2 regions of the Neobacillus sp. KR4-4 genome follow, and region 2 is predicted to be linked to the other one. Evidence: a T-box and tRNA genes for the amino acid it is inferred to sense, from the RefSeq annotation. Region 2 holds a T-box; the other holds one or more tRNA genes.

What was found. A T-box is a leader RNA that pairs with one kind of tRNA and senses whether it is charged. The one in region 2 lies ahead of ileS (isoleucine--tRNA ligase), so its partner is inferred to be a tRNA-Ile.
Region 1: it has a tRNA-Ile gene. The T-box ahead of ileS (isoleucine--tRNA ligase) is inferred to sense a tRNA for this amino acid. The anticodon was not compared.

The regions. Positions count from the first base shown of each region.
Region 1 covers NZ_JBHHJU010000025.1:78-5,298, forward strand. The annotation lists rRNA gene rrf (5S ribosomal RNA) at 1-82, shown strand, start outside; tRNA gene ACE198_RS20860 (tRNA-Val) at 92-167, shown strand; tRNA gene ACE198_RS20865 (tRNA-Thr) at 198-273, shown strand; tRNA gene ACE198_RS20870 (tRNA-Lys) at 281-356, shown strand; tRNA gene ACE198_RS20875 (tRNA-Leu) at 370-454, shown strand; tRNA gene ACE198_RS20880 (tRNA-Gly) at 518-589, shown strand; tRNA gene ACE198_RS20885 (tRNA-Leu) at 600-688, shown strand; tRNA gene ACE198_RS20890 (tRNA-Arg) at 711-784, shown strand; tRNA gene ACE198_RS20895 (tRNA-Pro) at 791-867, shown strand; tRNA gene ACE198_RS20900 (tRNA-Ala) at 885-960, shown strand; tRNA gene ACE198_RS20905 (tRNA-Met) at 981-1,057, shown strand; tRNA gene ACE198_RS20910 (tRNA-Ile) at 1,074-1,150, shown strand; tRNA gene ACE198_RS20915 (tRNA-Ser) at 1,170-1,262, shown strand; tRNA gene ACE198_RS20920 (tRNA-Met) at 1,431-1,504, shown strand; tRNA gene ACE198_RS20925 (tRNA-Asp) at 1,507-1,583, shown strand; tRNA gene ACE198_RS20930 (tRNA-Phe) at 1,590-1,665, shown strand; tRNA gene ACE198_RS20935 (tRNA-His) at 1,693-1,768, shown strand; tRNA gene ACE198_RS20940 (tRNA-Gly) at 1,785-1,858, shown strand; tRNA gene ACE198_RS20945 (tRNA-Ile) at 1,863-1,939, shown strand; tRNA gene ACE198_RS20950 (tRNA-Asn) at 1,948-2,022, shown strand; tRNA gene ACE198_RS20955 (tRNA-Ser) at 2,026-2,116, shown strand; tRNA gene ACE198_RS20960 (tRNA-Glu) at 2,125-2,196, shown strand; gene glgB (1,4-alpha-glucan branching protein GlgB) at 2,971-4,920, shown strand; gene ACE198_RS20970 (glucose-1-phosphate adenylyltransferase) at 4,862-5,221, shown strand, end outside.
Region 2 covers NZ_JBHHJU010000003.1:125,293-130,513, forward strand. The annotation lists gene ACE198_RS04115 (YggS family pyridoxal phosphate-dependent enzyme) at 1-593, shown strand, start outside; gene ACE198_RS04120 (cell division protein SepF) at 605-1,066, shown strand; gene ACE198_RS04125 (YggT family protein) at 1,073-1,339, shown strand; gene ACE198_RS04130 (YlmH family RNA-binding protein) at 1,370-2,146, shown strand; gene ACE198_RS04135 (DivIVA domain-containing protein) at 2,234-2,749, shown strand; T-box leader at 2,799-3,041, shown strand; gene ileS (isoleucine--tRNA ligase) at 3,116-5,221, shown strand, end outside.

The DNA.
Region 1 (5,221 bases), on a different contig from region 2:
CATACCGAACACGGAAGTTAAGCTTCTCAGCGCCGATGGTAGTTGGGACATGCGTCCCTGTGAGAGTAGGACGTTGCCAGGCTGTAAAAATGGAGGATTAGCTCAGCTGGGAGAGCATCTGCCTTACAAGCAGAGGGTCGGCGGTTCGATCCCGTCATCCTCCACCATATTTTCTTTAATACTTTTCCATACTATTTGCCGGGGTAGCTCAATTGGTAGAGCAACTGACTTGTAATCAGTAGGTTGGGGGTTCAAGTCCTCTCGCCGGCACCATTTGTATGAGCCATTAGCTCAGTTGGTAGAGCATCTGACTTTTAATCAGAGGGTCGAAGGTTCGAGTCCTTCATGGCTCACCATTTAAATGAATATGCGGGTGTGGCGGAATTGGCAGACGCACCAGACTTAGGATCTGGCGCCGCAAGGCGTGGGGGTTCGACTCCCTTCACCCGCACCAAGTTTTTTTACGAAGTAAAATAAACAAAGTTGTTTGCAATAGCAAAATAACTTCCCTTGATATGCGGAAGTAGTTCAGTGGTAGAACACCACCTTGCCAAGGTGGGGGTCGCGGGTTCGAATCCCGTCTTCCGCTCTCTACTAATGCCGGGGTGGCGGAACTGGCAGACGCACAGGACTTAAAATCCTGCGGTAGGTGACTACCGTACCGGTTCGATTCCGGTCCTCGGCACCATTTAAGTTAATTAAATTCATATGCGCCCTTAGCTCAGCTGGATAGAGTGTTTGACTACGAATCAAAAGGTCGGGAGTTCGAATCTCTCAGGGCGCACTTTTACGGGAAGTAGCTCAGCTTGGTAGAGCACTTGGTTTGGGACCAAGGGGTCGCAGGTTCGAATCCTGTCTTCCCGACCATGCTTCTTATAATCAATGGGGTCTTAGCTCAGCTGGGAGAGCGCCTGCTTTGCACGCAGGAGGTCAGGGGTTCGATCCCCCTAGACTCCACCAATAATTTTACATGATAGTATGGCGGTGTAGCTCAGCTGGCTAGAGCGTACGGTTCATACCCGTAAGGTCGGGGGTTCGATCCCCTCCGCCGCTACCAAATATTATCTAAACTTGGACCTTTAGCTCAGCTGGTTAGAGCAGACGGCTCATAACCGTCCGGTCGTAGGTTCGAGTCCTACAAGGTCCACCACTAGTTTTATATATAATTTGGAGGAATACCCAAGTTTGGCTGAAGGGATCGGTCTTGAAAACCGACAGGCGGGTCATACCGCGCGGGGGTTCGAATCCCTCTTCCTCCTCCATAAATATTATAACTTATTTCTATTGTCGCGGGGTGGAGCACGTTCGAATATGCTTCTTCGAATCATCCTCAGCGCAACGATTGAGCTGCTTCTCGATTAAGCTTTCTGAAATCGGAGCGGTTAGAAACAAGATATGGAGCATGCTCCAAAATTAATAATTTCTATTGTCGCGGGGTGGAGCAGTCTGGTAGCTCGTCGGGCTCATAACCCGAAGGTCGCAGGTTCAAATCCTGTCCCCGCAATTGGTCTGGTAGTTCAGTTGGTTAGAATGCCTGCCTGTCACGCAGGAGGTCGCGGGTTCGAGTCCCGTCCAGACCGCCATATGTTGGCTCAGTAGCTCAGTCGGTAGAGCAAAGGACTGAAAATCCTTGTGTCGGCGGTTCGATTCCGTCCTGAGCCACCATTTTTGTTTTAAAACAATATTATTATGGCGATTGTGGCGAAGTGGTTAACGCATCGGATTGTGGTTCCGACATTCGTGGGTTCGATTCCCATCAGTCGCCCCATAATAAATTATTATATGCGGGTGTAGTTTAGTGGTAAAACCTCAGCCTTCCAAGCTGATGTTGTGAGTTCGATTCTCATCACCCGCTCCAATATGGGCCTATAGCTCAGCTGGTTAGAGCGCACGCCTGATAAGCGTGAGGTCGATGGTTCGAGTCCATTTAGGCCCACCATATATTGTTCCGCAGTAGCTCAGTGGTAGAGCTATCGGCTGTTAACCGATCGGTCGTAGGTTCGAGTCCTACCTGCGGAGCCAAACGGGGAAGTACTCAAGTGGCTGAAGAGGCGCCCCTGCTAAGGGTGTAGGTCGGGTAACCGGCGCGAGGGTTCAAATCCCTCCTTCTCCGCCATATCTTATGGCCCCTTGGTCAAGCGGTTAAGACACCTCCCTTTCACGGAGGTAACACGGGTTCGAGTCCCGTAGGGGTCATACGAAAAGACTGATAACAATTAAGTTATCAGTCTTTTTTTTGTGTAAAATTCTTTTAAAAGATAGCCAAACAAATTTAATCTCTAGGCTGCAAGCTTAAAGTGATTGACGTCGGAAATAGGGGAACAAGTGCAGTTTAGGTAACTAATCAAGGCTATTGACGACGGTAAGGGTGGACCAAGGCCGCTTTAGGTAGCCAATCAAGTCTATTGACGCCCATATGGAGAAAAGGCCATTTTATGCAGTCTATAATTGTTATTGTTAACTTTAATATGAAAAAAGCAGTAAAATGTTTACCATAATCCAATCATCCTTAAAGAGAACCAGTGAAATAATCTCTCCATATTATATTTTCCCTTTTGAAAATTCTCATCTAATTCTTGTATCTTCTAACCAAATTTACCCAAATACGAGTCCCATATACTAACCTGAAAAAGGATATCTTATGACTTTAAAATTATATCGAAATAATAATTTCGATTCTAATTTCCAAAAAATACGTTGATAACGCTTACAACTATGTGTTTTAGACATATTTTGAATTAAAATTAAAATAACTTTTTGTGAAAATAATAAAAAAATTTTTATAATATTTTGGCGATTAATGATAGATATATTGTGGAATGATGTCGAAATAAGAAGAATGATGTGTTTTGATAGGAAAATGTATCGATTATTGTCAGAAAAGATAAAAAAGTATTATGAGAAATATTGATTAAATACACTTATAATTGGACTTTGAAATACATATTTTCATTGAGGATGAGGAGAGCCATGACAGTGAATACGTTTTTTCCGACTGACTATCAGTTGCATTTATTTCATGAAGGAAATTATTTTCAAAGTCATCAGCTTTTTGGCGCTCATATCTTTAAGAATTCCGATAAAATTTATACACGATTTTGCGTATGGGCCCCTAATGCTTCTGCAGTTAGGCTAACGGGGGATTTTAATAACTGGAATGGTAAAGGGTATGAATTGCAAAGGGTTAACGATGAAGGAGTATGGATTCTAATTGTAAACAGGGATCTAACCGGAAAGATTTATAAGTATGAAATATTCTCACAAACAGGTGAGAAGTTGCTTAAATCAGATCCATTTGCCTTTTATTCTGAATTAAGACCCAATACAGCTTCGATTGTTTATTCATTAGAAAATTATAAATGGAATGACAATCAATGGATGACTCGAAGAGGAAAAAAGCCCCTTCTTTCAGAGCCGGCCGTGATTTATGAAGTGCATCTAGGGTCTTGGAAAAAGAAAGAAAATGGGGAGTATCTAACCTATTTAGAACTGGCAGCAGAACTAATTCCATATGTATTGGAACATGGTTTTACCCATATTGAGATATTACCGCTTGTTGAGCACCCGTTGGACGCCTCGTGGGGCTATCAAGGAATTGGTTATTTCTCGGTAACGTCCAGATATGGGACACCAGATGAATTTAGAGAATTTGTTGATCAAATGCATCAACATGGGATTGGAGTCATTCTTGATTGGGTTCCTGGTCATTATTGCAAGGATGCGCATGGACTTTACCGTTTTGATGGGACGCACATTTATTCCTATTCAACCGAAAGTGATCGAGAAAATGCTGTATGGGGAACAGCAAACTTTGACCTGGGAAAAGGTGAGGTACAAAGTTTCCTGATCTCCAATGCACTATTTTGGATTGATTATTTCCATATTGATGGCTTTCGAATGGATGCAGTAGCAAATATCATATACTGGCCAAACGCCGCGAATGAAAGACGAGAGAATCCATTTGGCATTAACTTTTTGAAAAAATTAAATACTCAAGTCCATGAACATGATCCCAATTTTGTAATGATAGGGGAGGACTCAACCGAATATCCCAATGTGACAGCCCCTGTTAGTTACGGTGGACTTGGCTTTGATTATAAATGGAATATGGGCTGGATGAATGACATGTTGGAGTACATGGAAACACCACCGTTTCTTCGGTCACATGTTCACTCTAAGGTAACGTTTTCATTTTTATATGCCTTTTTAGAAAACTTTATGCTTCCGTTTTCACACGATGAAGTGGTTCATGGAAAAAAGTCATTATTAGATAAGATGCCAGGAGATTATTGGGAAAAATTTGCACAGTTAAGGCTTTTGTTAGGTTACATGTTTGCTCATCCAGGAAAAAAACTTCTGTTTATGGGCTTTGAATTAGGACAGTTTGCTGAATGGAAAGATAAAGAGCAGCTTGATTGGAACTTATTGGACTATGAAATGCATCAAAAATTAAATGCCTATGTTAAGTTCCTAACGAAAGTTTATAAACGATCAAAGGCCCTCTATGAACTTGATTGTTTGCAAGAAGGATTCCAATGGATCGATGCAAATAACAATGAACAATCTATCTTTTCATTTATAAGAAAAGGGAAAAAGGAAGATGAAACTTTAGTTGTTATTTGTAATTTTACAGGCGTTAGTTATCCTGTCTATACAATTGGTGTTCCTAAAAGTGGTGAATACCGCGAAATTTTCAATAGTGATCATGAAGAATACGGCGGGGCTGGATTAGTTAATAAAAAGACAATCATAGCTGCAGATGAGCCATACCATGGCCAGCCGCATTCAATTAATATAGCAATTCCTGCGTTTGGATTTCAAATCATCAGACCGGTTAAAAAGCGAAAGGAGAGAAAAGGTAATGGCAAAGAAAAAGTGCGTAGCCATGTTATTAGCAGGAGGAAAAGGGAGCAGACTTAACTCATTAACAAAGGATCTCGCAAAACCTGCAGTTCCGTTTGGAGGAAAGTATCGGATTATTGATTTTCCATTAAGTAATTGTGCCAATTCTAATATTGATACAGTTGGGGTGTTAACACAATATCAACCATTATTATTAAATTCCTATATTGGAATTGGAAGTGCTTGGGATCTAGATCGAAAGGATGGCGGGGTAACTGTTTTACCACCATATGCTGAATCATCAGAAGTAAAATGGTATACGGGTACGGCCAGTGCCATTTATCAAAACCTTAATTACCTCAAACAATACCAGCCTGAA
Region 2 (5,221 bases):
GGGTGATAGCGGTTACGAAATACGTTAGTACTGAGAGAGCAAATGAAGCACTACAAGCAGGAATAATAAATTTAGGTGAGAATCGGGATGAGGGACTCCTCAGGAAGTGGGAAGAACTTAGGGACAAGCCTGTTTGGCATTATATCGGTTCACTTCAAACACGAAAAGTAAAGAATATTGTTAATATTGTTGAGTATATCCATTCTTTGGACAGGATTTCTCTTGCAGAAGAAATTAATAAACGGGCAGAGCGTAAGGTAAAATGCTTGGTCCAAGTTAATGTCTCTGGAGAAGAATCCAAGCATGGCTTACCTGCTGAAGAAGTACTGACTTTTATTGAATCACTTCGTAAGTTTGAACACATCAGTGTTGAAGGTTTAATGACAATGGCTCCACTTACTGATAATGAATCGCAAATACGTGAATGTTTTCATAAATTAAGTGAACTTCGTAAACAAGTCCAAGCCTTAAATTTGGATTATGCTCCTTGCACCGAACTTTCGATGGGCATGTCAAATGATTTTGAAATTGCTATTGAAGAAGGGGCTACAATGGTAAGAATAGGCACTGCGCTTGTTGGTGAAGATGGTTAGGAGAGAAAATCATGACGATTAAATCGAAATTAAAAACATTTTTCTTTTTGGATGATGAATATGATGATAACAAAGTTGATTATCCAGAAGTAGTTGAACCACTTCCTGTAAAACAAAAGCAACAACCAGTGGTAAAGAACCAAAACGTCGTCAGCTTGCAAACCGTGCAAAAGGCTGCCAATTCCACAAAGTCATCCAAAGTAATTTTAGTTGAGCCACGCTCTTATTCTGAGTCAACTGAAATTGCTGATCATTTAAAAAGCCGCCGCGCAGTGGTCGTGAACTTGCAGCGAATTGATAGTGATCAGGGCAGACAAATTGTCGATTTTCTCAGTGGCGCTGTTTATGCAATTGGTGGAGACATTCAAAAGATTGGTTTTAGTATATTCTTATGTACACCCGATAATGTTGAGGTTTCAGGAAATATATCAGAACTTATTCCTGACTTTGAAAATCAAAATACGAGGTGGTAATGCTTAATGGCACTGGTTTTTAGTTTATTACAGAAGCTAATACAACTTTATTCGTATGCCTTAATTATATATATTTTAATGTCTTGGTTCCCAAACGCTAGAGAGTCATCTATTGGACAATTTTTTGCGAGGATTTGTGAACCATATTTAGAGCCATTTAGACGAATCATTCCACCGATTGGTATGATGGACATCTCTCCAATCGTTGCCTTTCTTGTTCTTAATTTTGCGCAAAGTGGATTATCCAGTGTCTATCGTTTTCTTGTTTCTTAAGAATATTGAATCTAGGTTGTGTATTGAATTATGAATATTTATCAGCACTTTCGTCCAGAAGAGCGAGAATTTATTGATCAGGTGTTAAATTGGAAGAATTATGTAGACACACAATATACTCCTAAATTAACTGATTTCCTTGATCCAAGAGAACAGCATATTCTTAAAATGTTAATTGGTGAAAATGGTGATGTAAAATATAAACTTTTTGGCGGCGGCACGGATGTAGAACGAAAAAGAGCCTTAATTTTTCCAGATTATCTAACTTCGATTAATCATGATGAATTTCAAATAAGCCTTTTCAACATCCATTATCCAACCAAGTTTGTTACAATCGAACACCGACAGGTATTGGGTACGCTTATGTCCTTAGGCCTAAAGCGGGGGAAATTTGGGGATATCATCATTATAGATGGGAATTGCCAATTTTATGCTGCAAAGGATATTAGCGACTATATATTAAGTAACGTTGAAACCATTGGCAGGGCAGGCGTAAAACTAACTGAAACAGATATAGAAAATGCACTTTCCACCAATGAAAAATTGGTGGAAAGTGATTTAACGATATCTTCTTTGAGGCTTGATACTGTTATTTCAGGAATTTATCATGTGTCACGGCAGAAATCCCAACTCTTTATTCAACAGGGACTCGTGAAGGTGAATTGGACATTAATTGAAAATCCATCATTTGAATGCGGTGTGGGTGATATGATTTCTGTTAGAGGTAGTGGCCGAGCAAAAATTCTTGCCATTGAAGGGAAAACAAAAAAAGAAAAATGGCGACTAAATGTCGGAAAACAAAAATAAGTACAAAAATAAAGAAGGAAATTCGATGAATGATGTCGAATTCTTGCATATACATATAGAATTAGAGATTGTATGGAGGTGGCATTCATGCCGTTAACACCGTTGGATATTCACAATAAGGAGTTTAATAAGGGTTTTAGAGGATATGATGAGGATGAGGTAAACGAGTTTCTCGACCAGGTTATCAAGGATTATGAATTAGTACTTAGAGAAAAAAAAGAATTGGAAGAACGCTTGAATGATATGAATGAGCGACTTGGTCACTTTGTTACGATTGAAGAAACTTTAAATAAATCAATCATCATTGCGCAAGAAGCGGGTGAGGATGTTAAAAGGAATGCTCAAAAGGAAGCAAAGTTGATTATTAAGGAAGCGGAAAAAAATGCGGATCGGATTGTCAATGAATCACTTTCAAAAGCAAGAAAGATTGCTCTTGAAATCGAGGATTTAAAAAAGCAGTCAAAAGTATTCCGTACACGTTTTAAAATGTTGATTGAGGCCCAGCTTGATATGTTAAATACCGATGATTGGGATCACTTATTAGAATATGAGGTAGATGCAACAGAACTAAAAGTTCATGAAGAAGAAGATTCATTAGCTTGACGAAAAGCGTTTTTATAGCATATAATTTCTTAACAGTTATAAAGAATGGTCAATGACGATGATAGGGACAGTATAATTTTTCTAGGACTTTTTTAGCGAGTCAGGGGTGGTGGAAGCCTGGTAAAGTTGAAAAATTGAAGATCACCCTTGAGTTCCAAAGCTGAACTTCCTAATTTAAGGCTAGTAGGCTTAGGCGTGTTATTCACGTTACGAATGCTAAAGAGGATAGTCGATTTGATTCGAACTATCTATCAGGGTGGTACCGCGGGAATAAAACCTTCTCGTCCCTATTTTGGGATGAGAGGGTTTTTTTATTTGTCTATTGGCTATTCTGTTATATGAAGAGGATTACAGGAGGAAGAAAAAATGGAGTATAAAAATACGTTATTAATGCCGCAAACTGAATTTCCGATGCGTGGCAATCTTCCACAAAGAGAGCCTGAGATTCAGGCAAAATGGGAAGAGTTGAATATTTACAAAAAAGTTCAAGAACGGACTAAAGGACGTCCGATGTTTGTATTACATGATGGTCCTCCATATGCCAATGGTGACATCCATATGGGGCATGCCCTTAATAAAATTTTAAAAGATATGATTGTCCGCTATAAATCCATGAGCGGTTTCCATGCACCATACGTACCAGGCTGGGATACACATGGTCTACCAATCGAGCAAGCGTTAACGAATAAAGGTGTGAAACGTAAAGAAATGACGGTTGCAGAATTCCGTCAACTTTGTACTAAGTATGCACTCGAGCAAATTGACAATCAGCGTGAACAATTTAAACGTCTGGGTGTCCGCGGTGACTGGGAAAACCCTTATATTACCTTAAAGCCCGCCTATGAAGCACAGCAAATTAAAGTCTTCGGTGAAATGGCTAAGAAAGGTTATATTTATAAAGGACTTAAGCCTGTCTATTGGTCACCATCAAGTGAATCTGCACTTGCTGAAGCAGAGATTGAATACCAAGACAAAAAATCCGCTTCGATTTATGTAGGCTTTAAGGTGAAGGATGGAAAAGGTGTACTAGATGCAGATACCCAAATTATTATCTGGACAACAACTCCTTGGACAATTCCGGCGAACTTAGGTATTTCTGTACATCCGGACCTAACATATGTTGTGGTTGAAGCAAATGGAAACAAATATCTAGTTGCTGAGGCTCTTCTCGAATCTGTTTCGAAGGAAATTGGCTGGGAAGAATTAACCGTTGTTAAAAAGGTAAAAGGAAATGATTTAGAGAATATTTTAACTGTCCATCCGCTTTATGGCCGGGATTCATTGGTGATGTTAGGAGAACATGTAACAACAGATGCAGGTACTGGCTGTGTCCACACAGCACCAGGTCACGGGGAAGATGACTTTTACGTAGGCCAAAAATATGGTTTAGATGTCCTATGCCCTGTTGATGATAAAGGTGTGATGACGAGTGAAGCGCCAGGTTTTGAAGGGTTATTTTACGATAAAGCTAATAAACCAATCACACAAGCATTAGAAGATGCAGGTGCATTGCTCAAACTTTCGTTTATTACCCATTCTTATCCACACGATTGGAGAACGAAGAAACCGGTAATCTATCGAGCGACAGCACAATGGTTTGCATCTATTAAAGATTTCCGTAATGAATTACTAGATGCAGTCAAGGAAACAAAATGGATTCCTGCTTGGGGTGAAACGCGATTATTTAATATGGTTCGTGACCGCGGTGACTGGTGTATTTCTCGTCAACGTGTCTGGGGAGTACCAATTCCTGTTTTCTATGCAGAAACTGGCGAAGAAATCATTACAGATGAAACGATTAATCATGTTTCAGATTTATTCCGTGAATTTGGTTCGAATGTATGGTTTGAACGTGAGGCAAAAGAATTACTACCTGCCGGCTTTACCCACCCAGGAAGTCCAAATGGTATATTTACTAAGGAAACAGATATCATGGATGTGTGGTTTGATTCAGGATCTTCCCATCAAGCTGTTTTGCTTGAAAGAGATGATTTAGTTCGTCCAGCTGATCTGTATCTTGAAGGATCGGACCAGTATCGAGGCTGGTTTAACTCGTCATTATCTACTGCTGTAGCCGTGACAGGTGAGGCACCATATAAAGGAGTATTAAGCCACGGGTTTGCGCTTGATGGAGAAGGCAGGAAGATGAGTAAGTCCATCGGAAATGTCGTTATCCCTGCGAAAGTCATGAATCAGTTAGGTGCAGATATTTTACGCCTTTGGGTTGCTTCAGTTGATTATCAAGCGGATGTTCGTGTTTCAGACGCAATCTTAAAGCAGGTCGCAGAGGTTTATCGGAAAATTCGTAACACCTTCCGTTTCTTATTAGGAAATTTAGCTGATTTTACTCCAGCAAATAAAGTGCGATATGAAGATCTCCGTGAAGTCGACCAATTTATGCTCGTTAAATTAAATAAGTTGATTAAAAATGTTCGCAATGCCTATGAAAACTATGAATTCGCAGGCATCTAT